DNA from 3 places in the Ruegeria sp. ABV4_181 genome. Region 2 is predicted to be linked to each of the others. Evidence: riboswitches for the same ligand, from Rfam matches in the RefSeq annotation. Region 2 holds a riboswitch; each other region holds the start of a gene.
What was found. Region 2 has a riboswitch for cobalamin ahead of ACXAC3_RS15825 (CbtB domain-containing protein). Riboswitches for the same ligand answer to the same signal wherever they lie in the genome.
Positions count from the first base shown of each region.

Region 1 (9,465 bases), 2.1 Mb from region 2:
GCGACAACAACACCACCCGGTTTCTGGTGATGACGCGGCAGGCGGATCTGTCACGGCGAGGCGAACACGGCATGATCACCAGCTTCGTGTTTCAGGTCCGCAACATCCCGGCGGCGCTCTACAAGGCGATGGGCGGCTTTGCGACCAATGGCATCAACATGACCAAGCTGGAAAGCTACATGGTCGACGGATCCTTCACCGCGACCCAGTTCTATGCCGATATCGTCGGGCATCCGGACGACCGGAGTGTGAAGCTGGCCATGGAAGAGCTTGAGCATTTCACCACCAATGTCGAAGTTCTGGGCGTCTACCCGGCCGCCCGGCCCCGCGGCTGACACCCGGCAGGTTTGCAAAGGTCATCGCAGGACGTATTTTTTCGACACGGCACCGCTGTGCCACTTGTAGTCGAGGAACCCCATTGCGTCGTAATAGGCCAGCCCCTCGGCGTTGGTGGCGGAAATCGTCGCATCAATAGCTGGAATTCCGGCGACTTGCGCCGCATTCAGCGTTGCCCGGAATAGGTCGCGCCCAACTCCGCGACGCGCTGCTGACGGGCGGATGTGCGTGCCGATGATGCCCCAGCCGACAGCCACGTCATAGGCGTTGTTGTCGACCGCCTGTATCAGCGACTGGAACCCCAGAATTCTGCCACTTTTGTCCTGCGCGACCGAGCATTGCACCCGGTCGGGATGCGCCACGTAGCGCGCCTGCGCGAATACGGCATCGGTTGGCTTGGTGCGTTTGCCCGCCGCCGCGATATCCTGCAGCACTTCGGAGATTCCAACGGCATCGTCCGGGTCAACTTGGCGGATCGTCACACTGTCCATCACACCCCCGATCCCATTGACGCACAGCGACCGTTAGCTGCCGTGCAAATGGCGCTCTTCCATTTCGCGGGCGAATTCCCGCAGGCGCACCTGAAACTGGCGGCGGAACCGCGATTGACCCAGCCTGAGCGATTGCAGCAACAGCCGCGCCGGCAGGGATCTGGCCGCAAGCGACATTTCCACGCTCAGACGCGTTCTGCGCTGTGACAGGGCCAGAAACTCAACCAGCGTGACACCGTTCATTCCCTTGCTTTTCGCAACGAAACGCATGTGCGACGGCGGATCGCACTCGGCCATCTCAATCGCGACCTGACGCGGTTTGCCGCGCAGCTTGAACTCGGTTTCCCACTGGGTCCCGGGCACTACAGCCATGTGACCGGACAGGCGGCGCACCTCGATACCACGGCGCATCGCCATCCGTTCGAACCGTTCGAAATCGGCAACCATATCGAACACCGCATTGATGGGGGCTTCGATATCTTCGCGCGCTGTAAACTGCATGTCGGCTCTTGGTTCTCTTGGACTTTCACCCAGTATTTTGTCAGTCGAGCGTATCCGCAAGCCAGTTTTGCAGCAGAAAATGCGCAATGGCGCCCTTTCGGGCGGGCAGCAGGGTTGGATGTTCGCCTGCAAATGCCTGCAACATCTCGGATTTGCTGACCCAGATTGCGTCCTCGATTTCAACCGGATCAATGGTGATATCGCGCGACAATGCCTCGCCCGCGCAGCCGAACATCAGCGAGGCCGGGAAGGGCCAGGGCTGGCTGGACAGGTACGAGACGGCTCCGACAGGTACTCCAGCCTCTTCCATGACTTCGCGCCTGACAGCAGCCTCCAGCGTTTCGCCCGGTTCGACGAATCCGGCAAGCAGGGAATACATCCCCTCGGGCCAGCCCGGCGATCGCCCCATCAGGACCGAGTCTGCGTGCGTGATCAACATGATCACCACCGGATCGGTGCGTGGAAAGTGCTGACCCCCGCAGGACGGGCAGCTGCGTTGCCACCCGGCCTGCGCCAATACGCTGGGTGCGCCGCAGCGCGCGCAAAACCGGTGAATCTCATGCCACCCGATCACAGCCTTGGCCGCCGCCGCCAGTTCGGCATCCCGCGCCGACAGCCGTGTCATCACGCGGCGCAGTTCGGCAAAGACGTGGCCCTGCGGAAGATCCGGATGCTGCTGTTCTGACCGGTCGAGAAACGCGCCGACCTGAGACAGATCCAGACCCTCGGCGGACCAGTCCGAGATATCGACGGCAAACACAGGCGCGTCTTCCGAGAGGCCCAGAAAAACGGGTTCTTCCACCCGACCGCCCGGCCCGTCGGTGACCAGACCATGTGCCATCTGGACCAATCCCAGCCGATCCAGCGCTGCGCCCTGAACCAGCACCTTACCGCGCCACAGCAGCAGGCATTTTGCATGCGGATCCGCCCGCATGCGCAAAATGTCCCCGGCGCTGCCACGAAAATGCGCGGCGCGATCCAGGCCCGAGCCACCAAACGTCACAGTTTCTGCGTTTTTCATCGGAATTCCTTTGGGTCCCCCGCACAGGGCTGCCACGGCAATCGACCCGTTGCAACGACAATTCCTGACAGCGTGCATCACCCGACGCAGTCGAATGGCGGCAAGTGCACCTTACAGATTGCAATGACTACTCTTTTTGTTGAAAATGATTAATACAAAACTGCCAGAAGTAGAAATTTGAAACCTCCCCCTGCTGCCTCGCCACCCTCCTTGCAGATACGCATACTGGCAACGTCGGATCTGCACATGAATCTTGGCGGATTCGATTATTTCACCGACGCGCCGGAACCGACAATTGGCTTTGCGCGAACCGCCAGCCGGATCCGGTCTGCACGCAAAGAAGCCGAGGCCGAAGGCGCGCAGGTCTTGCTGTTCGACAACGGAGATTCCCTGCAGGGCACCCCGATTGGCGAGTGGGCGGCCGAAGAGGCCAATGCACCGCATATTCTGATGCGGGCTTTCGCCACTCTGGGCTATGACGCGATCGGGCTGGGCAATCACGACTTTGGCTTTGGGCTGGATACGCTGGAACGCATCATTGCGGATGCGCCTTGCCCCGTTCTGTGCAGCAACGCATACCGCCGGGACGCCGCTACAGCCTGGCGGGATCGTCTGATCCTGACCCGGACATTGCCGACGCATGCGGGTCATATTCCCCTAAAGATCGGCCTATTCTCCGTCTTGCCACCCCAAACCGCCAGATGGGAGGCACATCGACTGGCGGGCAGGGTCGCCATCGACGACATGCTGAATTGCGCGCAGGACGTGGTGCCGGACCTTCGGGCGCAGGGCTGCGATCTGATACTTGCCCTTGCGCATACTGGGCTGGGACCGGCGGAGGCCGAGCCCGATCTTGAAAACGCGATTCTGCCATTGGCGGCAATCGAAGGGATCGACGCGCTGATCGCCGGGCATTCGCATCTGACCCTGCCCGGCAAAGCGCATGACGGTATACAGCATGTCGATGCCTTACGGGGGCGTGTGCATGGCAAACCCGTTGTAATGCCGGGTTCGGCCGGGTCGCATCTGGGTGTCATGGACTTGACGCTGATCCTGTCCGACGACGGAAGATGGTCGGTTGCGGATCACCGCACCGAACTGCGCCCTGTCTGCCGCGCAATACCCGGGCACCCGCCGGAGCCGGTTGCAGAAGACCCCGAAGTTCTGCGCCTTATTGCCCGGGGTCATGCCGAAACCCGCAGGCGAACGGCAGAACCCGTCGGGCAAACCGAGCGGCATCTGCACAGCTATTTCAGCTTTTGCGCCCGGGACCGCGGGCTGGATCTGGTCGCGGCCGCTCAGGCGGCGGCGCTGCGCCCACACATTCGGGAAACGCGATTTGCGGACTTGCCCGTCTTGTCCGCGGTGTCGCCCACCAAATTCGGCGGTCGTGCCGGACCTCGGTTCTTTACGGACGTTCCGGTGGGTGAGGTTCGCCGGCACCATGTCTCGGATCTGCATGTTTTTCCCAACGAATTGCAGGCGCTGGTCGTCACGGGCGGCCAGTTGCGGGACTGGCTTGAAATGTCCGCCGGGGTCTTCAACCGGATCACACCCGGCACAAACGCCGATCTGATCGACCCGAACCGCGCGGGGCACAATTTCGACGTGATTCTGGGGCTGAGCTGTCTGTTCGATCTGTCCGGGCCGCCACGATATGACGCGAAGGGGCGGCTGATCGACCCGGCCCGGCGCCGGGTCGCGGATATCCGGTTCAGGGGGCGCCCGATCAATGACGACCAGATGTTTGTGGTTGCCCTGAACACCTATCGCGCCAGTGGCGGCGGGCATTTTCCGTTTGTCGGGAATGCCGAACCGATTGCCTTGCCGACGCTGCCCATCCAGCAGGTGATTCAGGACTACCTGTCCGGAGATCTGCCCGAAGACCCGCTGGAACACGCGCCGCGCCCCTTTCGGCTTGCCCCCCTGCCCGGCGCATCGGCAATCCTGAGGACCGGGGCAAAAGCCCGGCAACATCTTAAAGAGCTTGAGGAATACGACCCCCTGGTGATTGGCGAGGACGATGCCGGGTTTCTGCAGGTTCGCCTGACCCTCTGACGGGTTGTCTTTCCCCGGATCATTGCCTATATCAAGCCCTGAGAGGTTGGCGCGGGCGAGCGCCTCGCCAACCTGGTCAGGTCCGGAAGGAAGCAGCCACAACGAGCCCCGCTTGGGTCGATGTCCAACCTCTCACTTTGAACCCATGCCGAAGGAGGGCTTTTATGATTGTAGTAATTTCCCTTCAGGCAGCGCGGTTCTGAACGCAAACATTCCGTCACTGCCTGAACTCATACCCGACAGATGCGCGATTGCCATCTGTGCGGTTCGCTGTACCTGAACACAGGCAGATCAATGACCCTTAGTTTACCGGACCTCGGATGGTCCTCTCACTTTGCCGCGCAGACCGCGGCGGAAAGCCCGTTTGACCCTTATCGCATTACAGCCGTTCACCGTGACCGGTTGATTGGCCTGAACCCGCAAGGAGAAGCGCCGCTGTTGACGCCGGACAAAAGCACCGGTGCTTTTGCGGTGGGCGACTGGGTGCTCGCTGATGAGCAAATGCGCATTCTTCACCTTCTCGATCGCCGCAGCCTTTTGCAGCGCCGGGCGGCAGGAACGGGTGCGCAGATGCAGCTGATCGCGGCGAATGTCGACGTGCTTTTCATTGTCAGTTCGTGCAACGCTGACTTCAGCCTGCCCCGGCTGGAGCGTTATCTGGCACTGGCTCATCAGGCCGGATGCTATCCGGTTGTGCTGCTGACCAAGGCAGACAGGTGCGACGATCCCCGAGATTATGAAATACAGGCCCAATCTGTGGCACCGTTTCTGACCGTTCTGACGATCAACGCGCTGGACGCGGCAGCGGCGGATCAGGTTCTGGCCTGGTGCCCCGCTGGACAGACGGGTGCGCTGGTCGGATCGTCCGGTGTTGGTAAAACGACGCTGGCCAACGCAATGACCGGTGATGATGCCGCGACAGCGGGCATCCGGGAAGATGACGCCCGCGGCCGTCACACCACCACGGCGCGCGCGCTGCACCGGATGCGAAACGGCGGATGGCTGATCGACACGCCGGGGATGCGGGCCCTGCGCCTGCTGGACGCGCAGGATGGTGTGGATGAAGTGTTTTCCGACATTATGGACCTGGCGGATCAGTGCCGGTTTTCCGATTGCCAGCATATTTCGGAACCCGGCTGCGCCGTACAAGAGGCTATTGAGGCCGAAACGCTTGATCGACAACGGCTGGAGCGGTGGCGCAAGTTGCGGCGCGAGGATGCGCGGAATTCGGAAACCGTAGCGCAATCCCGGGCGCGCGACAAGGCTTTTGGGAAAATGGTGCGGTCCGTGATGCAGGACAGGAAATCCCGGAAAAGGCTCTGACCTTCGGGGCGCTGGGTTCCGGCGCCCTACTCGATCAGCTGCGGCCAGACGGCTGCGCTGCGGCGGGCAAAAGCGCCGATGTGACCGACTTCGGACAGGCCGAATTCAGCTGGGGACAACTGGTGTCGGCGCGCATTCGGCCCATAGAGATCGGCCAGTCGCCAGACAGCCTCGGGCGGAACCACATCGTCATCCTCAAAGGCGAACAGATCAACGGGCGTGTTCGATTGCGCCCAACGGGCTTCGGGCAAGGTCGCACCAATCTCGGGCAAGTAGTTGGTGGGTGCGGTGCACCATCTGCGCCATTGCCAATAGACGCTGGCAGGCAGGTCTGCCCCGAATCCCACCGCCTTGCCGGGCAGGTAGCCCAGATACTTTACCGCCAACGGCACGTGACCGTACCAAAACAGCATTGCCAGCGCGCGATAGGGCCAGGGGTGATCCGAAACCGTCACCGCACCGGAACAGACGCAGATCATGCGGTCGATCTGGTCAATATCCGGCTGAACCGGCCCCAGCATCCCGCCAACGGAATGACCAATGCTCCATTGCGGCGCACCCGGGAACCTGCGCCGCATCTCGGCCCGGGCGGCAGGCATGTCGGTCAAAGCCCAGTCCGCCATCGTTGCCTGCGCCTTGTTCAATGGTCCGCGCAGCGAATGGCCAAAATCGCGGTAATCGTAGGTCAGGCAGGCCATGCCCTGTTCGGCCGCCAGCCAATGAGCAAAATGCTTGTAATAGTCCCGCGGCACGCCCGTCGCGCCATGGATGACAACCGCCACACTGGGTTCGGCCACGGGAAGGTATAACCGCGCCGACAGCATGGCCGGGCCGGCGGGAAACTGAAAATCCTCAGTCAACACAGCCTGCGAGTTGTCTAGCATGGTGCCCTCATCCACGATCTGAACCGTTCAGTTCAGCGAATTCAGTCGGCATCTTTTCCCCCGGCGAGTCAAGACCGATCAAGGATGACCCTGCGTCCGCCTGATCCCTGACACAGCCCGCTTGACTCGACCCGCCGGCACCCGCTAGCGATGACGTGATGGTTCTCGTCCCCGGTCACGGGGCGGGATGAAAAGGGAACACGGTGCGGTTCTGCCCGGACAACCGGAACGGACCAAGGCCGCGACTGCCCCCGCAACTGTAAGCGGCGAGCAATGCCGGAACACCACTGGCCGAAAGGCTGGGAAGGTCGGCAAAGCGATGACCCGCAAGTCAGGAGACCTGCCATCGAACCGAAACCGAAACTCGGGCGGGGTGTCCGGGACAGGCCGTCAGCACGCTGTCATACCTGACCCACGCCCCCCGTCCCACGCGCGGAGGGCGCAACATGATGTGGAAGACAAAAACGCACGAATACACCGCAACCGTGTGTCAGCGAACCGGCCAGACCTGCCCGGCGCTGGCCCGCATGGCCCGGGCCATTGCGCAAGCGATGGAAAGTGCCGCACCAGCGACGACGCCGGATTTTGAGATCGAAGGCAGCAGCGAACTGACCCACTGCGCGCAGGGCTGCAACGCCCGGTTCCGGGCGCGGGCAAAACAGATCAGGGTGTTCTGCGACACAGATGCCGAAACCCCGATCGAAACGTTGGATGACTACGCCGAGATGATGTTCGGCACCGCGATCCCGGCGCTTCCTGCGGCACTTATGGCCAACCCGCCCTGCGCCATGCTCGAAGTGTCGGCACTGGCGCCGCAACCGGTCGCTCAAACCGCCGGGCAGATCGCGCTCTGAGGCCGGGCCGGAATCAAGGCAGGGCTGCCTGCGCGGCCCAGTCCAACTGGCCATCCGTTTCGACGGCACAAGGCCGCACGGCGCGCAGGCGTTTCAATGCCGTTTCGGTGGGTTCGCCCATTTCGACCATGATGCGCAAAGCAATCATGCCGGACCGGCCGCATCCGCCGCGGCAATGCGCCAGAACCCTGCCGCCGCGGGACAGAATCTGTTTGACGGACGCGCCGACCTCTTCCCACAACATCTAGGTTCGCAATGGCGGCGCACCGAAATCTTCAACCGGCAAATGCACCCATCTTATCGCGTGGTCCCGCAGATCCCGGCCAAATCCGCCGGCTCCGCCCTGCGCCATTTCGCGTTCGGTTGTCATGGAGATCACCAGATCGGGCCGCCATTCGCGGATCACCTCACGATCACGCGCATAGGTTCCGTCGCGCCCCGGCATCTGCGTCAGCGCAACCAATCCGTTTCCCACCGGCAAGGCATGGATTGCGAACCGAGGCATAAGACGCGTCCTTTCCGGAAAACCGGTCTTTCAACAACTTCCGCACTTCTATGACGCGCAAGCCGCATTGCAAACCGAATTTCGCAAGCGCGCTGTGGACGCGGGCGGCGGGGGTCACTACGCTGCATCCCTGAACCGAATCCGACAGAGCAGACATGACCGACACGCCCAGCCCCGCCTATCAGGTTCTCGCCCGCAAGTACCGCCCCGAAACCTTTGCCGATCTGGTGGGACAGGACGCAATGGTGCGCACGCTGAAAAACGCGTTCGAAGCGGACCGGATCGCGCAGGCCTTCATCATGACCGGCATTCGCGGCACCGGTAAGACCACCACCGCGCGGATCATCGCCAAAGGCATGAACTGCATCGGCCCCGATGGCGAAGGCGGTCCCACGACCGAACCCTGCGGGCAGTGCGAGCACTGCGTGGCGATCATGGAGGGCCGCCATGTCGACGTGATGGAGATGGACGCCGCCAGCCGGACCGGTGTGAACGATATCCGCGAGATCATCGACAGTGTCCGCTATCGCGCCGCCAGCGCGCGCTACAAGATCTACATCATCGACGAAGTTCACATGCTGTCGACCAGTGCGTTCAACGCGCTGCTCAAGACGCTGGAAGAACCGCCGGAACATGTGAAGTTCATTTTCGCGACAACGGAAATCCGCAAGGTTCCGGTGACAGTGCTTTCGAGGTGTCAGCGGTTCGATCTGCGCCGGATCGAACCCGAAGACATGATCGGATTGCTCAGTAAGATCGCCGCGGCGGAAAACGCTCAGATCGCGGATGACGCCTTGGCGCTGATCACCCGCGCTGCGGAAGGCTCGGCGCGGGATGCAACCTCGCTGCTGGATCAGGCGATCTCGCACGGGGCCGGGGAAACCAGCGCTGATCAGGTGCGTGCAATGCTGGGGCTTGCGGATCGGGGTCGGGTGCTGGACCTGATGGACATGATCCTGCGCGGGGACGCGGCCGGAGCACTGACGGAACTGAGCGGGCAATATGCCGAAGGCGCGGATCCGCTGGCTGTGCTGCGCGATCTGGCCGAGATCACCCATTGGGTGTCCGTAGTGAAGATCACGCCCGATGCCGCCGAAGACCCGACCGTTTCGCCGGACGAACGCGCGCGCGGTCAGCAGATGGCCGAGGCGCTGCCGATGCGCGTTCTGACCCGGATGTGGCAGATGTTGCTGAAGGCGCTTGAGGAGGTCTCGGCCGCGCCCAACGCCATGATGGCAGCTGAAATGGCGGTCATTCGCCTGACCCATGTGGCCGATCTGCCCAGCCCCGAAGAACTGATCAAACGGTTGCAGGACACGCCGCCGCCTGCGCCAAACGGCGGGCCCGGCGGAGGTATTGCAGTGCCGACGCAGGCCCCCGCGCAGACAGTCTCAGCCGCCTATATGCCAGCCCAGCGCGGTCCCGCCGGGGCACCGACAGCGGCCCTGGCGCAGGAGGTTCAGAGCGCGCTTGCACACTATCCGACATTTGA
Region 1 covers NZ_JBSWTI010000002.1:1,064,208-1,073,672, reverse strand. Annotated here, with positions in the region: gene ACXAC3_RS05390 (prephenate dehydratase) at 1-335, shown strand, start outside; gene ACXAC3_RS05385 (N-acetyltransferase family protein) at 357-827, opposite strand; gene ACXAC3_RS05380 (SRPBCC family protein) at 861-1,328, opposite strand; gene nudC (NAD(+) diphosphatase) at 1,369-2,349, opposite strand; gene ACXAC3_RS05370 (bifunctional 2',3'-cyclic-nucleotide 2'-phosphodiesterase/3'-nucleotidase) at 2,527-4,407, shown strand; RNA gene ffs (signal recognition particle sRNA small type) at 4,447-4,545, shown strand; gene rsgA (ribosome small subunit-dependent GTPase A) at 4,702-5,730, shown strand; gene ACXAC3_RS05355 (alpha/beta hydrolase family protein) at 5,757-6,614, opposite strand; cobalamin riboswitch at 6,757-6,976, shown strand; gene ACXAC3_RS05350 (hypothetical protein) at 7,061-7,468, shown strand; gene ACXAC3_RS05345 (protein-tyrosine phosphatase family protein) at 7,482-7,712, opposite strand; gene ACXAC3_RS05340 (hypothetical protein) at 7,713-7,973, opposite strand; gene ACXAC3_RS05335 (DNA polymerase III subunit gamma/tau) at 8,129-9,465, shown strand, end outside.
Region 1: another riboswitch for cobalamin. It lies ahead of ACXAC3_RS05350 (hypothetical protein); the one in region 2 lies ahead of ACXAC3_RS15825 (CbtB domain-containing protein).

Region 2 (9,465 bases):
GGTGTGCGCGACAGTTTCAGGGGGTTTCCGATCAACTGGACCGCACCGGGCTGCGCCTGCATCGTGATCTGCATCTGCCGCGCGGCGACCTGATCGGTGGCGAATACCTGATCCATGGATTGCACCGGACCGACCGGGACCTTGCGGCTTTCAAGCCCGTCAATGACAGTGGTGGTATCCAGCGTCTGCATCGCCGGGCGCAGCACCGTGTTCAGGGCGTCGCGGTGTTCAAGGCGGGCGGGGTTGGTGGCAAATCGCGGATCATCCGCCAGTTCGGGATGCCCGATAAAGTCGCAGAAGCGCCGGAACTGGCTGTCATTGCCAACCGCCAGAATGACATGGCCATCCGCCGTTTCATAAACTTCGTAGGGTACGATATTGGGGTGCCCGTTGCCGCGCCGCTGGGGCACGTGGCCCGAAGTCAGGTAGTTGACGCCTTCGTTGATCAGCCAGGCGACCTGGGCATCCACCAGCGCCAGATCGATCTGCTGGCCCTCGCCGGTCTGGTCCCGGTGGCGCAGCGCGGCAAGAATGCCCACGGCCGCGTACATTCCGCACATCACATCGGCGATGCCCACGCCCACTTTCATTGGCGCGCCATCCGGGTCACCGGTCAGCGACATGATCCCGCCGTAACCCTGCGCCATCAGATCGTATCCCGGTTTCGCGGCATTGGGTCCGGTCTGGCCGTAGCCCGAGATCGAGCAGTAGACCAGGCTGGGAAATGCCGGCGAAAGGGTCCTATAATCCAGCCCGTATTTCGCAAGCCCGCCGGGTTTGAAGTTTTCGATCAGAATATCGGCATGCGAGGCCAGACGCCGGATCTCTGCCTGACCTTCCGCGGTCGTGATATCAATGGCGACGGATTTCTTGTTGCGGTTGGCCGACATGAAATAGGCGCTAAGGTCGGACCGGTTGCCTTCGGCATCCGCGACATAGGGCGGGCCCCATTGGCGGGTGTCATCGCCGCCGGTCGCGGGGTTTTCGATCTTGATGACGCTGGCACCCAGATCGCCCAGCAATTGCGTGCAGGTGGGGCCGGCCAAAATGCGGCTGAGGTCCAGAACCTTGACGCCCTTCAGCGGTCCTTCAGATCCGGCCATCATACCCTCCGCGGTCAATTTCGGCGGCAATCACGGTGAACGTATCGGCTTTCATGGCGTCGTTCAGAGCCGCGCGCAATTCTGTTCGATTGCGAACAGTGTGCCCGTTGCCGCCAAATGCACGGCCGATGGCGGCAAAGTCGTGATGACCGAAATCCACGCCCATGTTGCTCATCTGGCGCTGGCGCTGTTTCAATTCAATCAGGGCAAGGCTTGCATCGACAAAGACCAGAAAGATCGTGTTTCCCCCCATTTCGGCGGCGGTCGACAGTTCTCCGGCCACCATCAGGAACCCGGCATCGCCGGAAAAGCTGATGACCGGGCGATCCGGCTCGACCAGCTTCAGGCCAATGGCCATGGGCACTGCGCAACCCATTGTGCACAGGGCCGAGGACTGGATCAGGCCGCGTTCTTCGGTGCAGCCCCACATCTGGCTCAGCAGGATGCGGTGGGCCCCGCTATCGGCGGTGGCCAGAGTTTCGGCGGGCAGGGTGGCGCGGGTTTCGGCGATAACGGCGGCCGGACCCCAGTCTTCGTCTGTGGGGAAATCCTGCGCCAATGCCGCCCTGACCTGATCAGGCTCGCCTTTGGGCCATGTCTTTCGGGCCGGGTTGCCCTTGGCGATGGCCTCCAGCGTGGCACCGGTATCGGCCACCAGGTTCAACCCGGCCTGATGCATGTAGTGGTCGTTGACCACGGCTGAGATATCGATGACGCGCTTGTCCTCGGGGTCCCAGATTTCCCGCCAACCGGGCCGCATTTCGATCGGATCATAGCCCAGGCACAACACCAGATCGGATTGTTCGACCAGTGGCACCAGATGCTTGTCGGCCAGAGGTGACAGGCCCGCGCCCCCCAGACACAGGGGATGATCTTCGGGCACGACGCCCTTGGCCTTGTAGGTGGTGACGAAGGGAATGCTGAAATGCTCCAGAAACGCGCGCACTACATTGCGCGAGTCATCATAAAGAACGTCCAGCCCGATAATTGCAAACGGGCGCTCGGCCTCAGCCACCCAGCGGCGGGCCTTTTCGACGCAATTCCCCTCGGGCGCGACGGCGGCAACCTTGGAACGGCGCCGGCGTTTGACACCGGATACCCGCGTATCCGCAACCGAAATCGGAACGTCGATATGAACCGGGCCGGGGCGGGGTTGGTTGGCCAGTGAAACGGCCTTGTCCGCCACGATATCCGCACCCTGCGCCGTCAAGGTGAAGGTTCCCTTGGTGATCGAGCGATAGACCTGCGCATGATCCATAACCTGATGGGTGTAGGTCAGCGCCTCGTCCGCATCGACACATCCGGTCAGCACGATCATCGGCACCCGGTCCTGCAACGCATTGGCAACCACGTTGATCCCGTTCATCGCGCCGGGCCCCAGCGTGGCCACAAGGATGGCGGGCGCGCCGTCGCGGTGATGCACGGCCTCGGCCATGAATCCCGCGGCGTTTTCGTGCTTGGTCAGATGAAAGGTGATACCGGCCTGTTCCAGCGCATCGACCAGCGTCAGCACCTCTCCGCCCGGCATGCCGAAGGCGTGGCGGCACCCAGCCTCGTAAAGTCGTTGGGTCAGAAGGTCAGCCGCGCGGGGGGACAGGTCCTGCATCATGATGCTCCGAAACAATGGTTGCACAGGAGATTGCGGAGGACGCGCCCGGACGCAAGCTGGTTCACGTCAGTGTGACTATTTGACTGCGGATTCCGCCACGGCCTGAAACCTTTCATCCAGTTCTGCCGCAATATCGCGCAGGGGTTCGCCGCCCTCATTCGTATAAGGCGCAAAGACAAAGCTAGGGGTCTTGTATGACAAGGTTGCGGTGCCGTCGTCGTTTTCAGTGACGTAAAAGCGGATCGGTGCTTCGATCATGGCGTTGACCGAGGCTTCAAGAACGCGCACCGCATAATCGTTGTTAAAGGCCCCGATCACCAGATTTCCCGGAATGGTGATGCCGCGCGCAGCGGCGGCCTTGGTCGGCCCGGCCTGCGTGACCACGATCAGGCCGTTTTCCTTTACGGCGGCTTTTGTGTCCGCCACAAGGGCTTCATAGCTTTTGTCAGACGGAAAAACCGCCCATCCGGATAGCGGCTCGTCCGCCCAGACGGGCAGGGCCAGAAAACAGATGAGGCCCCAGAGCGCGCGCATGATGGTGTCTCCCTTGATGTCACAGTTCGATTGATGCCAGAAACCGCCGCACGGCGCACTCACAATCCTGTGCGCAATCGGGATTGCACCGGGCATCGGAAAGCCGCAGTACTGGGGCGGAGCCAAGAAAAGAGGTTTGGTTTGAAACGGATGCGCCTATTGATCTGCAACAGTTGCGCCGGCACGCGTGACCGCGCGGCCGAGCTCAAATCGGTGCATTCCGCGCTGGACGCGGCGGGACTGGGGGAGCGCGTAGAGGTTGCCGAGCACGCCTGTTTCAGCAGTTGCACGGAACCGACCGCGCTGGCGCTGCAATCCACTGAGCGGGCGTCTTACGTGTTTTCAGGGGTCAATGTCGTTGCGGATGCGAAGGATATTGCAGCGACCTGCAAAACCTATCTGGACAGTTCTGGCGGCTGGATCGAAGACGCCCGGCCATGCGGGCGGCTTCGGATGTGTTTGCGCGCACGAATACCGGCGCTTTAGTCGACTTGCACGGTTACGGCCGAACTGACCGGCACATTGTCGACCAACAGCGGGCTGTGGCTGTTGGCGTTCAGCGAGACCGAGACCTCGACCTCTCCCTTCGGCAGATCGGGAATGTGCATCCAGTTGCCGTAGAGACGGGCCAGTTTCACCCCGTCGATATAAACATGCGCGTGGCCTTCGCCGGGTTTGTCGGCGGTCGACGCGTTTTCCGGCGAGAACCGGAAGTTCTGCGGCATGACGTGCAGGTTCCACCCGGCCATCGGATCTTGCGTCAGCGCAATTGCAACGCTGGGCGCATCCGGACCCGCCGCAAGGTTAACGGCGGTCGAATGGTCATGGGCCATTGCCTCGGCATGTGCGCCGCCGTGGTGCGCGGGGTCGCCGTGATCGTGGCCGTCAAAGGTGACGCCGTTGGCCGCGGCCAGAACGAATCCGGCACCACCGCCGAACACCAGACCGATTGCAAAAAGGGCAAGTGAGCGTGCCATCTTTCATTTCCTTGAAGACAAAAAGAAACACACCGGGCGGGACCCGGTGTGTTTTGATGTTCGATAATCAGGCCGTCGCTTCGACGCGCTTGCCTTCGCTCTGCCAGAAATAGCCGGCAAACGCACCGACCAGAACCCAGGCCACCAGACCGATGCCAAAGGCACGCGCCGCGAATAGGGCGCCAATCTCGGTCGGGACCGGCCCGGTGAACACATCCGGTTCGGGGGCACCGATCAGGTGCGGGGCCAGCAGCAGGGCCGCGGCGATGGCGTAGCTGATCAGGTTGCCGCCAAAGGCGATCAGCCAAAGGGCGACGAGCGCGGCTGCAACGGTTGCAAACCACCAGACCTGCCGAACATAGACGTCGGCCGCGGCTACGCCGGGCACTTCGGGGGCAAGCGTGAAACCGGGGGCAAGATGGAATGCGATGAATCCGGCCAGACCCCACAGAACGCCGGTGCGGCCATCAATCCTGTGTCCCTGACCTTCGGCCACCGACATCAGCGCGACCATCACCAGCGCATAGCCGGTATAGGTCAGCATGGTGAAGATGACGCTCAGCGCGTCACGGGTCAGTTCCGAGAACATGCCCGGCAGTTCGGGATGGGCGGAAACGGCCTCGGCCCCGAAATGCACCAGTTCACCGGACTCATAAAGCTCGGCGTGCAGCAAAACAGGTTGCACAAAGACCAACTGCAGCAAGGCGGCTATCAGCCCCGCTGCAGCACCAGCGAACAACGCGCTGGTCAGAATACGACTGAACATGGTCTCAGTGGCAGGGGAAGCCGGTCGCGTGACGCACGTCATGCGCCGCATCATGCAGCGCCGCGGCCTGAACGTGACCGGTCAGCGTGATGATACCCAGACCCAGAACCACTGCGAACATGACCGGAACGAAGCCTGTGCGCGCGGCGGATGCTGTTTTTGTTTGTGTTGCCATCATTTGTTCTCCTCTGCCGCCGCACCCGACGGCCGGTGTTTCGTTTTTCGCCTGGCAGGTCTCCTGGCTTGCGGGTCGGTGCCTCTGTTCGCCTTCCCCCTGAAATCAGGAGTGGCTGGTTGAACAGGGGCTCTCCGCTTACAGTCGCGGGGGCGGCTCTGGAATTGACTGCCGGGGCAGTCGCACCAAATTCCCTCTTAGCATCCGGATGTCTCCGGCAGGACCAGACGTTTCCATTTAGCCGTTATGGCGGCGGTGGCGCAATCGTCATTTACGACCTTTTTGGTCAGTTCCCGCGCTTTTTCAGCAAATAGATATCCATGATCCATCCGTGATCTGATCTCGCCCGCTCCCGGGTTTCCAGAATCTGCCCGGCGACATCGGCCAGAGGGCCTTGGATCAGGATTTCCTCCTGCATGCCCACATAGGCGCCCCACCAGATGTCATAATCCGCCATGTCCAGTTTCTGAAACGAGCATTCGCCATCCAGCATCACAGCCACTTTCGAGGTGCCAACCGGCCAGCCGTCGTCGCGGATGCGGCGGCCTGTCGTGACAGTATAGGGCGCGCCAAGATCGTTGATCGGAATCGCATGCGCCGCGGTCAGCGCCTGCAGGGCGGTAATGCCGGGGATCACGCGTGTTTCGGGCTGCGGCTTCAGCCGTGCCGCGATTCGAAGGGAACTGTCATACAGCGACGGGTCGCCCCAGATCAGCAGGGCGACATGACGGGCTTGCGGGTGGTCCGCGATGGCCGCCTGCCAGCGCAGGGCAATCGCATCGTGCCATTCGTCCACGCCGCGCAGATAGCCATCGTCCGAGCGGCGTTTTGGAATGTCGAAATATTCGATCCTGGGCGGCGTATCCGTTACCTCGGTAATGATCTTTTCCCGCAGCCCGGCCAGATCGGCTTTGTTCTCGCCCTTGCGCGGGATCAGGATCAGATCCGCGGACCGGATGGCATTCGCGCCCTGAAAGGTCACGTGGTCGGGATTGCCGGTGCCAATGCCGATCAGGGTCAGGTCAAACATCGTCGAACTCTGCCAGCGGACCGTAGAGGATCAGGGCCGGGGCCGTACCGACTTCGGCGCTCAGCTTTTCCGACAGCGCGCCAACGGTCGCGCGATGCAGCGTCTGATCGGGGGTCGAGACGGATTCGGCCATCAGCGCGGGCGTCTCCAGCGGCAGGCCATGGGCGTGCAGGGCTTCGACCAGCAAAGGAAACGTGCGTTTGCCCATGAATACCACGGTCGTCGCATCCGGATCTGCCAGAGCGGGCAGATTCAGGTCTTCGGGCAGTTTGCCGCTGACGTCATGGCCGGTCACGAACTGCACCCGCCGCGCTGTCAGCCGGCGGGTCAGCGGGATGCCTGCCGCAGCCGCTGCGGCCACAGCCGACGGGATGCCGGGGATGATCTCATACGCGATGCCGGCCGCGCGCAAGGCCACCAGTTCTTCCTCAAGCCGCCCGAACAATCCGCCATCGCCGGACTTCAACCGAACTACGCGGGCACCGGTTCTGGCGTAATCCACCAAAAGTCGGCTGACGTGGTCCTGCTTGGGCGAGGGCCGTCCGGCGCGCTTACCCACACCCACCAGATCGGCGTCGTCGCGCGCATGCCTCAGGATCGGTCCGCTGCTGAGGTCGTCAAACAGCACCGCATCGGCCTTCTGCATCCGATCCACGGCCTTGAGCGTCAGCAATTCCGGGTCACCGGGGCCCGAACCGATGAACGAGACGAAACCGCTCATGCCGAGGCCTCGGCAATCAGGTGAAAGAACGTGCCGGTGACATTGCCGCGCACCGATCCGGTTTGCGGCCCCTCGGCCCCTTCTGCGTCAAACACGCGCGCCAGCGGGGCGTCCGGTTGCTCGACGATTGAGGAATAGTGGAACTCATGCCCGCGCAGGGATGTATCCGTCGGATACCCGGGCATCGGCGCCAGCAGCTTCGCCCTGCGATAGCCAAGGTTGAACTTGCGCTTTTCGTAAGATGTTACCAGCCCCAGAAGCCCGGCCATCTGGTGCCGAACGCCGTCTTTGTCAATCAGCGCTTGTCCCAGGGCCATGTAACCTCCGCATTCGCCATGCACCGGTTTGGATTCGGCATGTTCGCGCAATCCGGTAAGGAATGTCCCCGCATTGGCCAGCGTGCCAGCATGCAACTCGGGGTATCCGCCCGGCAACCAGACCAGATCGGCATCCGCCGCCGGGGCTTCGTCGGCCAGGGGCGAAAACGGCAGAATTTCCGCCCCTGCAGCGCGCCACCCTTCCAGCAAATGCGGATAGGTGAACGAAAACGCCGCATCCCGGGCCAGCGCAATTCGCTGGGCCGGTGGCCGCGGCAGCGCGGCTAACGATGGCCCATTGGGGCCTGAGGAGGCCGCCAGTTTGATCGCCTCCAGATCCACGTGTTCACGCAGAAACGCGGCATAACCAACAATCGCGTTTTCCAGATCGGGGTGTTCGACCGCCTGGATCAAACCCAAATGGCGTTCAGGCAGGGTGAGGTCTCCGCGACGCGGCAGCACGCCCAGAACCGGCAGACCCGCGCGTTCCATTCCCAGCCGGGTCAGGCGTTCGTGCCGGGGGCTGGCACAGCGATTCAGGATCACGCCGGCAAAGGGCAAGTCGGGGTTGTACATCCGGAACCCCAGCGCCGTGGCCGCCGCCGATTGCGCCTGACCACCCACATCCAGCACCAGAACTACCGGCCAGCCCATGCGCAAGGCGGTCTCGGCGCTGGACCCGTGGCCCAATTCGCCGGGTTTGGCGACGCCGTCGAACAGGCCCATGGAGCCTTCGGCGACAACGATATCCGCGCCTTCGGCCTGTGCCGAAATGGCGTTTAGCAGGGAATCACCCATCGCCCAGCTGTCCAGATTGAACGAGGCGCGCCCGGCCGCCGCAAGGTGAAAGGCCGGGTCGATATAGTCCGGGCCGCTCTTGAACGGCTGCACGGTCAGCCCGTCCTCGGCAAGGGCCCGCAGCAGGCCCAGCATAACCGTAGTTTTTCCGGTGCCCGAGGAGGGCGCGGAAATCAGAAGGCCCGGCGGGTTAGTCATCGCCGTGACTCCATCTCGACCACGGGCTGTCGGCGCTTTGCGGGCGATAGCGGCGGTCGTAATCTTTTGAATAGAGGCAGCTTTCGTCAAAACCTTCACCCGCCAGCGCCGGGCCGACCATGATCAGCGCGGTGCGCGAAATGCTCTCGTCCAGCGCGCCCTTCAAAGTCGCCAATGTCGCGCGGATGATCCGCTCGTCCGGCCAACTGGCGCGATACACAACGGCGACGGGGCAATCGGCACCGTAAGCCGGGGCCAGATCGGCGATCACCTTGTCCAGATTGCCGATCGACAGGTGAATCGCCAGAGTTGCGCCGGTGAGCGCAAAGTTTTCCAGTGTCTCGCCCTCGGGCATCGATGATGCGCGCCCGGGTGTTCGGGTCAGAACCACCGATTGCGCCAGTCCGGGCAGGGTCAGTTCCGTACCCAGCGCGGCGGCAGCGGCGGCAAAGGAGGGCACGCCGGGGGTCACGCTGACCGGAATGCCCATCTCTTTCAGGCGGCGGATCTGTTCGCCCATCGCCGACCAGACGGACAGGTCGCCGGAATGCAACCGAGCCACATCCTGTCCGGCCTGATGTGCGGTCTCGATCTCGGCCATAATCTGATCCAGATCCATTGGCGCGGTGTTCACAATTCTTGCGCCTTCGGGGCAATGGCCCAGGATCTCTTCGGGCACCAGCGATCCGGCGTAAAGACAGACCGGGCAGGCGGCGATGATGTCGCGCCCGCGCAGGGTCAGCAGGTCTGCAGCGCCCGGTCCGGCGCCAATGAAATGAACGGTCATGTCTGTCCTCCGATGGCGACGGCGCATGTTGCAAGCCGGTCGTCCGAAATCTGTCTGGGTGTGGTCAGCCGCGCGCCGGGTCCGGCGGCGGCAAGGGCGGTTGCTTCGGCGACGCTACCGGTTCCATAGGCGGCCCGGCTTCGGTTCGAGCATGTGAGGGTCCGCTGCCCCGCCAGTTCGGCAGGCGCGATAAAATGGATGGGTAAGGCGGTGACCGACGCGAAATCAATCAGCGCGGAATGGCCTTCTTTGTCGGCAACGGTGGCCAGGGCATCCACGCTCTGCCCGGTACTGGCGAGTTCAAAAGCCGCGCGCAAACTGTCCACGGTTGCCGTCGACGAAAATCCCAGCCCGGCGATGATCATAGGGTCACGCTCCACTGCACCACCGGGTAGGCGGATTTCCAACCGCGCCGGGGGCCCAATGCGGAAGCCTGCGCTAATTCGATCC
Region 2 covers NZ_JBSWTI010000002.1:3,180,420-3,189,884, reverse strand. Annotated here, with positions in the region: gene ACXAC3_RS15855 (CaiB/BaiF CoA transferase family protein) at 1-1,103, opposite strand, end outside; gene ACXAC3_RS15850 (thiamine pyrophosphate-binding protein) at 1,090-2,709, opposite strand; gene ACXAC3_RS15845 (DUF302 domain-containing protein) at 2,788-3,246, opposite strand; gene ACXAC3_RS15840 (DUF1636 family protein) at 3,397-3,732, shown strand; gene ACXAC3_RS15835 (hypothetical protein) at 3,729-4,223, opposite strand; gene ACXAC3_RS15830 (CbtA family protein) at 4,291-4,989, opposite strand; gene ACXAC3_RS15825 (CbtB domain-containing protein) at 4,994-5,164, opposite strand; cobalamin riboswitch at 5,201-5,407, opposite strand; gene cobF (precorrin-6A synthase (deacetylating)) at 5,451-6,194, opposite strand; gene cobA (uroporphyrinogen-III C-methyltransferase) at 6,187-6,915, opposite strand; gene ACXAC3_RS15810 (cobyrinate a,c-diamide synthase) at 6,912-8,228, opposite strand; gene cobM (precorrin-4 C(11)-methyltransferase) at 8,221-9,015, opposite strand; gene ACXAC3_RS15800 (cobalamin biosynthesis protein) at 9,012-9,380, opposite strand; gene cbiE (precorrin-6y C5,15-methyltransferase (decarboxylating) subunit CbiE) at 9,377-9,465, opposite strand, start outside.

Region 3 (9,465 bases), 3.2 Mb from region 2:
TCTTGCCGGTACTCGAAGCCGTAATCCACAGATCGCGCATGTCGCTGCCGCCAAAGCACATGTTGGTTGTAAACAGGTCGGGGATTTCGACATGCTCGGTCGTGCCATCCAGGCTGAACACCGTAATCCCGCCGTTGAATATTGTGCCGACGCAGACGCGCCCGTCTTCTTCGACCTTGAGGCTGTCGAGCCATTGATAACCCGGCAGGGTTTGAACCACATTTCCGGGCATCCCCGGAATTGGACCGGGTTTGACCGCACCTGGCCCCGTGATCTCCAGCGCCCAGAGCCGCCCGAACACGGTGTCCGAGACGTAAACCGTCTTTGCATCCGGCGACAGCCCGACCCCATTGGGCATGGGGATCGTCGCCGCTTTGATCAGCGTTTTACCGTCAATCGAAGCATAATAAAGCCCGCCATAGCGGGTGGATTCCTCATCCTCGATTCCGGTGTCGGTGAACCAGAACCCGCCGGATGTGTCGAACACCAGATCATCCGGGGCGATCAGTCTTTTGCCCTGATACGAGTCAAACAGCTGCGTCACGGTCCCGGTTTTCAGATCGACGCGGTGCACCGAACCGCCTTTGTAATTTGGCCGTATCGGCGCCGGCACCGTGATCTTGTCAGGGCCAAACGGAACAAAGCTGTAAACACCGCCATTGTTACAGACATAGGCCGCGCCGTCCGGGCCTATGGCGACGCCGTTGGGTCCGCCTGGTATCTCTGCCACAACACTGACCTGCCCGTCGGGCGTCAGCCGCGCCAGAGTTTCTTCCTTGATGTCAACAAACAGCACCGATCCGTCGTTCATCGCAACCGGGCCTTCGGGGAACCCCAGCCCGCTGCACATCTCTTTCAGTTCCAATGCCATCCCGTCGCTCCCTGATCGCGTCGCGGTTCCGGCCCTTCCGACCGCCCGCTGGTTCTTGTGTCGCCAACAAATGCTACGGCACTGTGACGGGAAAACACTGGCCGTAACTGTGAGACAATACAAGCTTTTGGCACAACGCCGTCCGGCAGCAATCGCGAGGTCCCTGACGTGCCCGCCCTGTGCGCGCTGCCGCTGGGTGCCCTCTATCGCTGTGTTTTGGCCGTTCTGAACAGCAACAGAAACACGAAAACCGATCCGATGGATGTTGTGACGATCCCGACCGGCAGTTCTTGCGGCGCAAGAAGCAACCTGCTGAGGATGTCCGATCCGGTCAGCAAAGCTGCCCCCACGATCGCTGCGGTGGGCAGAAGCGGGCCGTGCAAGGGGCCGGCAATCCCCCGGGCGATATGGGGCACCATCAGTCCCACAAAGCCGATGACCCCGGCGACCGAGACAAATACGGCGGTCACCAATGCAGCGACGAAGAACATGCTAAATCGCAGGCTGCGAACGGGCACGCCCAGTGTCGCGGCGGTCAGGTCCCCGGTCAGCAACGCATCCAGCCACCGGCTGCGATACAGCGAAAAGCTGAGGATCAGGATCAGGCCGACGCAGACCAGCGGGAAGGTCTCCCACCTTGCCAGCCCCAACCCGCCAAGCATCCAGAAAATGACCGAGTGCGCAGCCCGGCTGTCACCCGCGAAGATCAGATAGTTGGTGAGGGCCGAAAACAGGAATGAGACCGCAAGCCCCGCAAGGATAAGTTTTTCCGGCGCGCTGGTGCGCAACCCGTGAACCAGCGCCAGCACAATCCCCGACGCCACAAGCCCCCCGCAAAACGCGGCCAATGGCAGGGTCCAGAAACCCAGAATATCCCCGGTCACGGTGATGACGAACACGGCACCTGCGGCTGCACCCGAAGACAAACCAAACAGGAACGGATCGGCCAGATCGTTGCGCGTCGTGGTTTGCAGAACCACACCGACAATTCCCAGCCCGGCGCCAATCACAGCGGCGAACAGGGCTCGTGGCAGGCGCAGATCAAACACGATCCGGTGCAGCGGAGACATGTCACCGTCGATCAGGCCGGTCCCCAGAAAGACTGCCGTAACCGTGTCGGAAATCGGAATCGACGTGGTTCCGTAAATGGTCGAAACCAGCAAAAGGGCGATCAACATGACCGCCCCCAGCGATAGCATCAGAGCCAATCGGCCCATATCAGTTCAGACCCGGATGCATGGCCTGCGCCATCTTCGAGATCGCCTTGATATTTGCCGGTCCGGGGGTCAGTTCCTCGTACCGCAGGCCGATCCAGCGCTCATTCTTGACCGCGTCGGTCTGGGACATCACCGGATGTTCCTGAAGAAATTTGAACGTGTCCGCGGCCCCGTTGCCGGTTTGATAGTCCAGCAGCACCAGAAATTCGGGGTTCGCCGCCGCTGCAGCCTCCCAAGACGTGCGACCCCAGCTTGTGTCCATGTCATGCGTGACGTTCTCGCCCCCGGCGGCGGTGATCATCGCGTCAGGGATAGCGAACTTGCCGGCGGTAAAGGGCGCGTCTGCCGGGCCGTCGAGCAGAAAGACGCGGGGTCTCGGCAGATCAACGGTTTGCGCCTCGATCGCGGTCAGTTCTTCTTTCCAACCCGAAACCAGCGCCTCGGCCTTGTCCTCGACATGCATGACCTTGCCCAGCCGCAGAACATCGTCGAACAACAGATCCATGCTCGCCTCTGGCCGCGTCTTGTCCAGATGCACGCAGCTTTCGGTCAGGACCATGGTCTTGATCCCGAAGGGTTCAAGCGTATCCGGGGTCACATCGCCGCCCGGCTTCATGCCGTAATACCAACCCGCGAAAAACAGATCCGGCTGGGCCGCGACCAAGGTCTCGACGGTCGGGTATTTCGGTGCCAACTCGGGTATGTCACCGCGCAAAGTGTCGAATTCCGGGCTGGTCTTGTACCAGCCGGTGATCCCGGTCAGGCCCACGATCTTGTCCTGCAGGCCAAGTGCAAAAGCCATGTCGGTCATGTTCATGTCATGCACGACCAGACGCTCGGGCTGAGTTTCGAACACCAGCGGCTCGCCGCAATTGTCGACGGTCACCTCATGGGCGGCGGCACCACCTGCCATGGCTGTGGCCAGTGCCACGGACCAGATGTGTTTCATTGCGGATATACTCCTTGGGTTAGGTTGAAACAGTTGTTTTTCGGATATCCAGCGCCGGGATCACGCGACCGTCGTGGTGAAAGCACAGATAGTCGACGCCGAACGTGTCGCGGACCCGGTCGGGTGTCAGCACTTCGCCCACCGGTCCAAAACCGGTAAGGCGCGTGGATTTCATCAACGCGACATGGGTGGCGAATTCGGGGATCATCACCAGATCGTGGACGATCATCACCACGGTGATGCCCAGTTCCGCGACCAGCGACAGCATCCGCCCCTTTGCGTCCGGATCCAGGTGGTTGGTGGGTTCGTCCAGAAACAGCAGCGAGGGGTTCTGCGCCAGCGCCCGCGCGATATGCGCGCGCTGTCGCTCACCGCCTGACAGCATCGCCATCCGTTTGTCGGACAACCTGCCCAGCCCGGTCAGGTGCAGAATCCGTTCAAGCTCGGCAGTATGCGCCTTGGCCGAGCGATCCGCGCGGATGGGAATCTGACCCAGAGCGACGTAATCCCGCAATAACAGCCGCCCATCCGGCATTTCCTGCTGACTGACGACGGCTATCATGCGGGCGCGCTCGGTGGCGGACATCTGTTTCAGGCTTCGCCCCCTGACCAGCACGTCGCCCAGTGCAAAATCCGCCGCGCCGCACAAAAGGTTCAGCAACGTGGTTTTCCCTGCCCCGTTCGGCCCGGCAATTGCCAGAATAGCCCCTTCGTCCAGTTCAAATGACGCGCCTTGCAGCAGAACATCACCATTCAGCGCGTAAAATTCGAGATCACGCGCAACAAGAAAGGCAGAGGTCGTCATGAAGGTTCCCCCAATTCAATTCGCGGTATTCGGGAAAGTGTTTTTGTGAACAGCGGGCGCGGTCTGTCGGTGGCATTGGTCCACCCATCGGCGCTGTTCCGGTACTGGTGTGCGAACTCCGCCAACGCCTCATCTTCGGGAAGGGTCCGAATGCCACCGAAGAGATACTGCGCTTTGCCCACCGCCTGAAATCCGACGGTCGTTGGCTGCGCACAGCCCGCCATGCAATCGACGGTGCGGATTGCAAAGCCCGAAGGCAGTCTGGCTGACAGGACGTCGCGCAGCGCATCGACCGTCATTGTGCCCTGACAGGTCGCACAAATCAGAAGAACATGATCAGAAGACTTTGGCATTGCCCGCTCCGCTTGGTCGCAAGCGCGGACAGAAGGTGCCGGATCTGTAAACACGCAACAGACGTGTCATCAAAGCCTCCTTCCAGGACGCCCCGCCCCGGGTTGGTTGAACATATGATGGCAGGTCTCCTGACTTGCGGGTCGATGCTTGGCCATCCTTCCCGGCCCAGAGGGCCAGTGGGTGTTTGGCGTCGCTCACCGCTTACAGTTGCGGGGGCAGTTACGGAATTGGCGCCGAAAGGCAAACCGCACCGTATTCCCTTTTCATCCCTTGGGCGCACCATCGGGAACCATCCGGGGTTTGAGTGCATGAATTCCGGGAATGCGTCAATACGGAATTGAACCGCAGGAACGCGGGCCCGGCGCCATTTGAGCGGATCAGGCCCGGCACGACGCACGGCTTGACTGCTGCGTACGCAAACCTGACTGAACCGACTTGCCGCCGCCCCCTTGTTTGGCGGGTTCAGTCACCGTCGCGGGTGCGTGAATGGCAACGCCTGCCATCACAAGAACCACCCCCAGCACATCAGCCGGATCAGGAATTTGCCGCAGGACAACGACACCGATGATCGCTGCCGACGCCGGCAGCAAGGCCAGCAACAGAGCAAAGCTGGCACGCGGCAGGCGTGCCATGGCAAGCTGATCACAGACATAGGGAATGACCGAGGAACACAACCCGACCCCTATCCCGGCCAGCACAAGCAAGGGTGCACCAAAGGCTTCAAGCGCCTGCAAAAACCCGATCGGGAACACAAAAAGGAACGCAACCGACATCGCAGCGCCGAGGCTCTCAACCCCGCCAGAGGCTCCACCTTGCGAAATCCTGTGCCCCAGGATGACATAAAGAACAAAAAGCGCGCCGTTCAGAACCGCCCAGAACAAACCAACAAGGTCCGTGTCTCGCAGGGAACCGTCCGCCGCAAACAGTGCCGGCACGTCGATCAAAAGCGCCACCCCTGCGACCACGCAACCGAACGCGATAACATTGCGCCCCGTGCGAAGCCCCCACAGCGCAATGCCGACTGTCCCGGTAAATTCGATTGCAGCCACCAGCGCGATCGGCAGCCGATCCAGCGCAAGGTAGAAGGCACAGTTCATCACTGCCAGACACAGGCCGAGCGCGACCAGCAGACACCTCTGTGATCTGGTCGCCATCCTGAATGTGCGCCACGGCTTGGTCATCGGCGCGAATATCAACGCGGCCGAAGTGATGCGAAACCACGCCACGCCAAGCACGCCGACAGCCGGGAACAGAAGCACCGCGAAGGCCGGGCCGAGGTAATGAAAAACAGCTGATACGCCGAACCAGATTTGGGGCGGAAAAGCTTCCGAAATGCGCGACATGGTGCAGGACGCTCTGGCCCGGTGCACAGGGTTTGAGGCTTGATCCGTCATTCCACCATGATGCAAGGTGATCCGGACATCGCATATGGAGATCGAGAATGTCTGTGGATAAAAATGGACCTGAAGCGAAGGCACGCGGAGGCTTTTCCCTTCGATCCGAAGAGTCCAGCCTGGACCGTATCGATGCCGCTATTCTGCGCCAACTCTGCGCGGATGCGCGCATTCCCCGGGCGGAACTGTCCCGCCGTGTCGGACTGTCCGCCCCCAGCGTTGCCGACCGGGTGCGTCGCCTGGAGGACACGGGCATCATCACGGGCTACGGCGCGCGCATCAATCCGGCACGGCTCGGCTATGGTCTGACACTCCTGATACGGGCACGGCCGCTGCCGGGTGCGATGCAGGACATGGTTCAGGCCATTCGGGACACTCCGCAGATCGTCTCGTGCGACCGCGTTTCAGGTGAGGACTGTTTTGTCGCCCGCGCCCATGTCCGCGACGTTGCAGAAATGGAAGCCGTCATCGACCGGATCGTTCCCTTTGGTGCGACCAATTCCTCAATCGTGCAATCCTCACCTGTCGAGGAGCGGTTGGTAGAGCTGTGATGCGGCCGAGAAAGGCGGTCCTTTTCAGGATAACCCTGCGATATTCGGCGGCACCCGTGCGGGTCTGGCTGGAGAATAATGGTGAGTTGTAACCGAACCTCAGCTCAGCATTCTGGCGGACACGTCTTCCAGCAGATCGTGCAAATCGAATTCTTCGCCCTTTTCCGCAAGCCCCTGGTCGCGCAGGATGAACGACAGACCGTGAACGAAACTCCATAACAGGAACCCACGGCGACGCACCTCATCGGTGATTCCCGGCTCACCCAGACATTTTGCGACCTCGGACAGCAGGATGCCAAAGCTTTGTTGGCCCCCTGCCTCCAGCCGTGGATCGGCGATCCGGTCGGTGAATCCGCCGAATTTCAGACAGAAAATCCCCGGCTCGCGCAGCGCGAATGAGACGTATTCCATACCGATCGCGGTAATGCGCTCGGGTGACCCTTCGGGAATTCCTTCCAGCGCGGCAAGCATGTTCTCGCGGTGCCTGGCCATGCCCTCCAGAACGGTAGCAACAAGCATTTCCTTCTTATCGCTGAAGTGTTTATAGGGCGCGGCGGTCGAGACACCGGCCAGCCGGCACGCATCCGAAACCGAAAAACTGTCCGGTCCCTTCGCCTCCACCAACTGCCGCGTGGCTTCGATCAGCGCGGCGCGAAGATCACCGTGATGGTAGGATTTTTTTCCTACCGATGGGTGCCGCGATCCGTCATCGGACTTATGAATTTTTTGTGTGCTCGTCATGGTTAAAGATGTGGCAGATCACGTTCCCCTTGTCAAAGTTAGCAACGCTAACATATGTTAGAGATGCTAACTTGCTGAGATTGCCAAATGCCGGATCGAGAAAAGAACCGTTCCTCGCGAACCAAGAGAAGCCTGTTTTCCAGCGTTTTTCGCGTGGGTTTGCGGTTGGGGGTGACAGCCAGTGTGTTTGCCATTGCGGCAGCGGCCGTCTATTTCGGGGCCTCGGAACTTTCGCGCAGGGCCGAAGCCGTTCCTGCGCCTGACGCAGCGGCCGTGACCCCGGTTTCCGTGACGCCGATCAGGCAGGAAGACGCCTATGTCGTCGATCGGGTGTTCATCGGTCAGGTTGAACCGCAGCGCGCGGCTGATATTTCCTTCGAACTGAATGGCACGCTCGAAGAAATTCTGGTGGACGAAGGTGACGAGGTTGCACAGGGTCAGAGGCTGGCCACACTGGATATCGTCCTGCTCGAAGTTGAACGGGACCGGCTGACCGCTTCGCGGGACGCCATTGCGGCGCAGTTGGGTTTTGCCCAAAAGACGGTCGAGCGAAACGCCGGACTTATTGAACAGGGCTTTACGAGCCAGGCGCGTCTGGACGAGGCTGTGGCACGGCAAGACGAATTGCTTTCGCGGATGGGGGAACTTGACGCCGCCTTGCGTGACGTGACTGTGCGGATCGAAAAGTCCGGGATCAAGGCCCCGTTCGCAGGCCGGATTACCGCCCGCCATGTCGATGGCGGGGAAACCTTGCGGCCCGGTGATCTGGTGCTGGGGATGGTCGAAATCGTATCTCCGCAGGTTCGGATTGGAATACCGCTGGATGTGGACCCGGCGCTTTTGTCCGATGTCGAGGTTGAAATCGCCGGCACCCGTCACCCGGCCCGTCTGGCGACGTTGCGACCCGATATCGATCCGCTGACACGGACGCGAACCGCGCTTTTTGATCTGATTGGGGGCCTTGACGTGGCCTTTGGGCAGACCGCGCGCGTCCACATCGGCGAACCGGTGGAAAGCACCGGAACTTGGGTCCCGACGACCGCGCTGAAAGAGGGCGCGCGCGGGCAATGGACGCTGCTGGTTGCTGACGCAGACAAGACGGTGCGGGTGGCAAATGTCGAAGTGCTGCACGCACGGAACGACCGTGTATTCGTCCGCGGTGAATTTCCCGACGGAACTGTCCTGATAGATCAGGGTCCGCAGCGCGTAACCGTTGGTCAGCGGGTTGCATTCGGGACGGATGGGTAACGGAGCAGGCCAATGGAAACGCTCACTTTTCGCCACCCACGGCTTGTCGCGCTAATCGTACTGGTTCTGGTATCCGCGGGGCTTTCGTCGTTCCTGTCGCTCGGGCGGCAGGAAGACCCGACAATCACCAACCTCTTTGCGACTGTGACCACCCAATATCCCGGCGCTGACCCGGAGAGGGTCGAAGCCCTTGTCACAGCCGAAATCGAAGAAGAGCTTCGCAAGATCGCCGAAGTCGACGAAATCAGTTCCGTGTCGCGATCCGGTGTCTCGGTCGTATCCGTCGAGTTGCTGGAAACGCTCGACGAAACGACCATCGAACAAGTCTGGGCCGAGGCCCGGGATGCTGTGGATGACGCGAGCCGGAAATTTCCTGCCGGCGTTCTGCCGCCCGAGTTCGACGCCGAAGGCATTTCCGCCTATTCGGCCGTTATCGCGGTAGCAGCGGAAAACCCGGATTACCCCGTGACGCTGCTGTCGCGCCATGCCGAAGCTCTGGGTGACAGGCTGCGCGCCATCCCCGCCACCCGTGCGGTGGATTACTTTGGACAGCCGGAAGAAGAAGTTCTGGTCAGCGTCGATATGGACAAGGCCGCTGCGCTGGGGCTCGGTGCTGCCGAGATATCGCAGCGGATCGCCGAGGCGGACGGAAAGATCCAGTCCGGGCGGCTGCAATCCGACGTTGACCTGACCATCAACATCAGCGGAGAAATCGAAACGCTGGACCGGATCCGGAACATCGTGTTGCGCGAAAGCCCCGAAGGCGCAGTGGTCTTGCTGGGTGACCTAGCCAGCGTGGATCGGGGCCCCCGCGACCCGCAGTCTTCGATAGCCTTCGCCAACGGCATGCCCGCCGTACTGGTCGGTGTCCTGGCGCAGGACGGCGTGCAGATCGACCGCTGGACCGGGTATCTGCGTGACGAGCTTGAAAGCGGGGCCGCGTCGGTTCCCCTTGGCGTGCAGGAGATACTGCTTTTCGATCAAAGCCAGTACACGACGGATCGCCTGACCGAGGTCGGGATCAACATGGCAATCGGTGTTGCTCTGGTCGTGGCCGTGCTGTTCGTAACGCTGGGTGTTCGCGCTGCCGCCATCGTTGCACTGGTCTTGCCGGTCGTTTCACTGGCGACGCTGGCGACGATGAACATGATCGGCCTGCCCATTCACCAGATGTCGGTGACCGGCCTGATCGTGGCACTGGGATTGCTTGTTGACGCCGCAATTGTGATGACCGACGAAATTCGCCGCCGGTTGCAGGCGGGCATGGCGCGTGTCGATGCCGTGCGGGACGCGGTGCGCCGTCTGACGGCGCCGCTCTTGGCATCCACTGTCACG
Region 3 covers NZ_JBSWTI010000002.1:22,094-31,558, forward strand. Annotated here, with positions in the region: gene ACXAC3_RS00115 (SMP-30/gluconolactonase/LRE family protein) at 1-871, opposite strand, end outside; gene ACXAC3_RS00120 (FecCD family ABC transporter permease) at 1,075-2,049, opposite strand; gene ACXAC3_RS00125 (ABC transporter substrate-binding protein) at 2,090-3,037, opposite strand; gene ACXAC3_RS00130 (ABC transporter ATP-binding protein) at 3,057-3,842, opposite strand; gene ACXAC3_RS00135 (DUF1636 family protein) at 3,839-4,195, opposite strand; cobalamin riboswitch at 4,298-4,505, opposite strand; gene ACXAC3_RS00140 (EamA family transporter) at 4,574-5,539, opposite strand; gene ACXAC3_RS00145 (Lrp/AsnC family transcriptional regulator) at 5,638-6,141, shown strand; gene ACXAC3_RS00150 (TetR/AcrR family transcriptional regulator) at 6,241-6,882, opposite strand; gene ACXAC3_RS00155 (efflux RND transporter periplasmic adaptor subunit) at 6,970-8,130, shown strand; gene ACXAC3_RS00160 (efflux RND transporter permease subunit) at 8,143-9,465, shown strand, end outside.
Region 3: another riboswitch for cobalamin. It lies ahead of ACXAC3_RS00135 (DUF1636 family protein); the one in region 2 lies ahead of ACXAC3_RS15825 (CbtB domain-containing protein).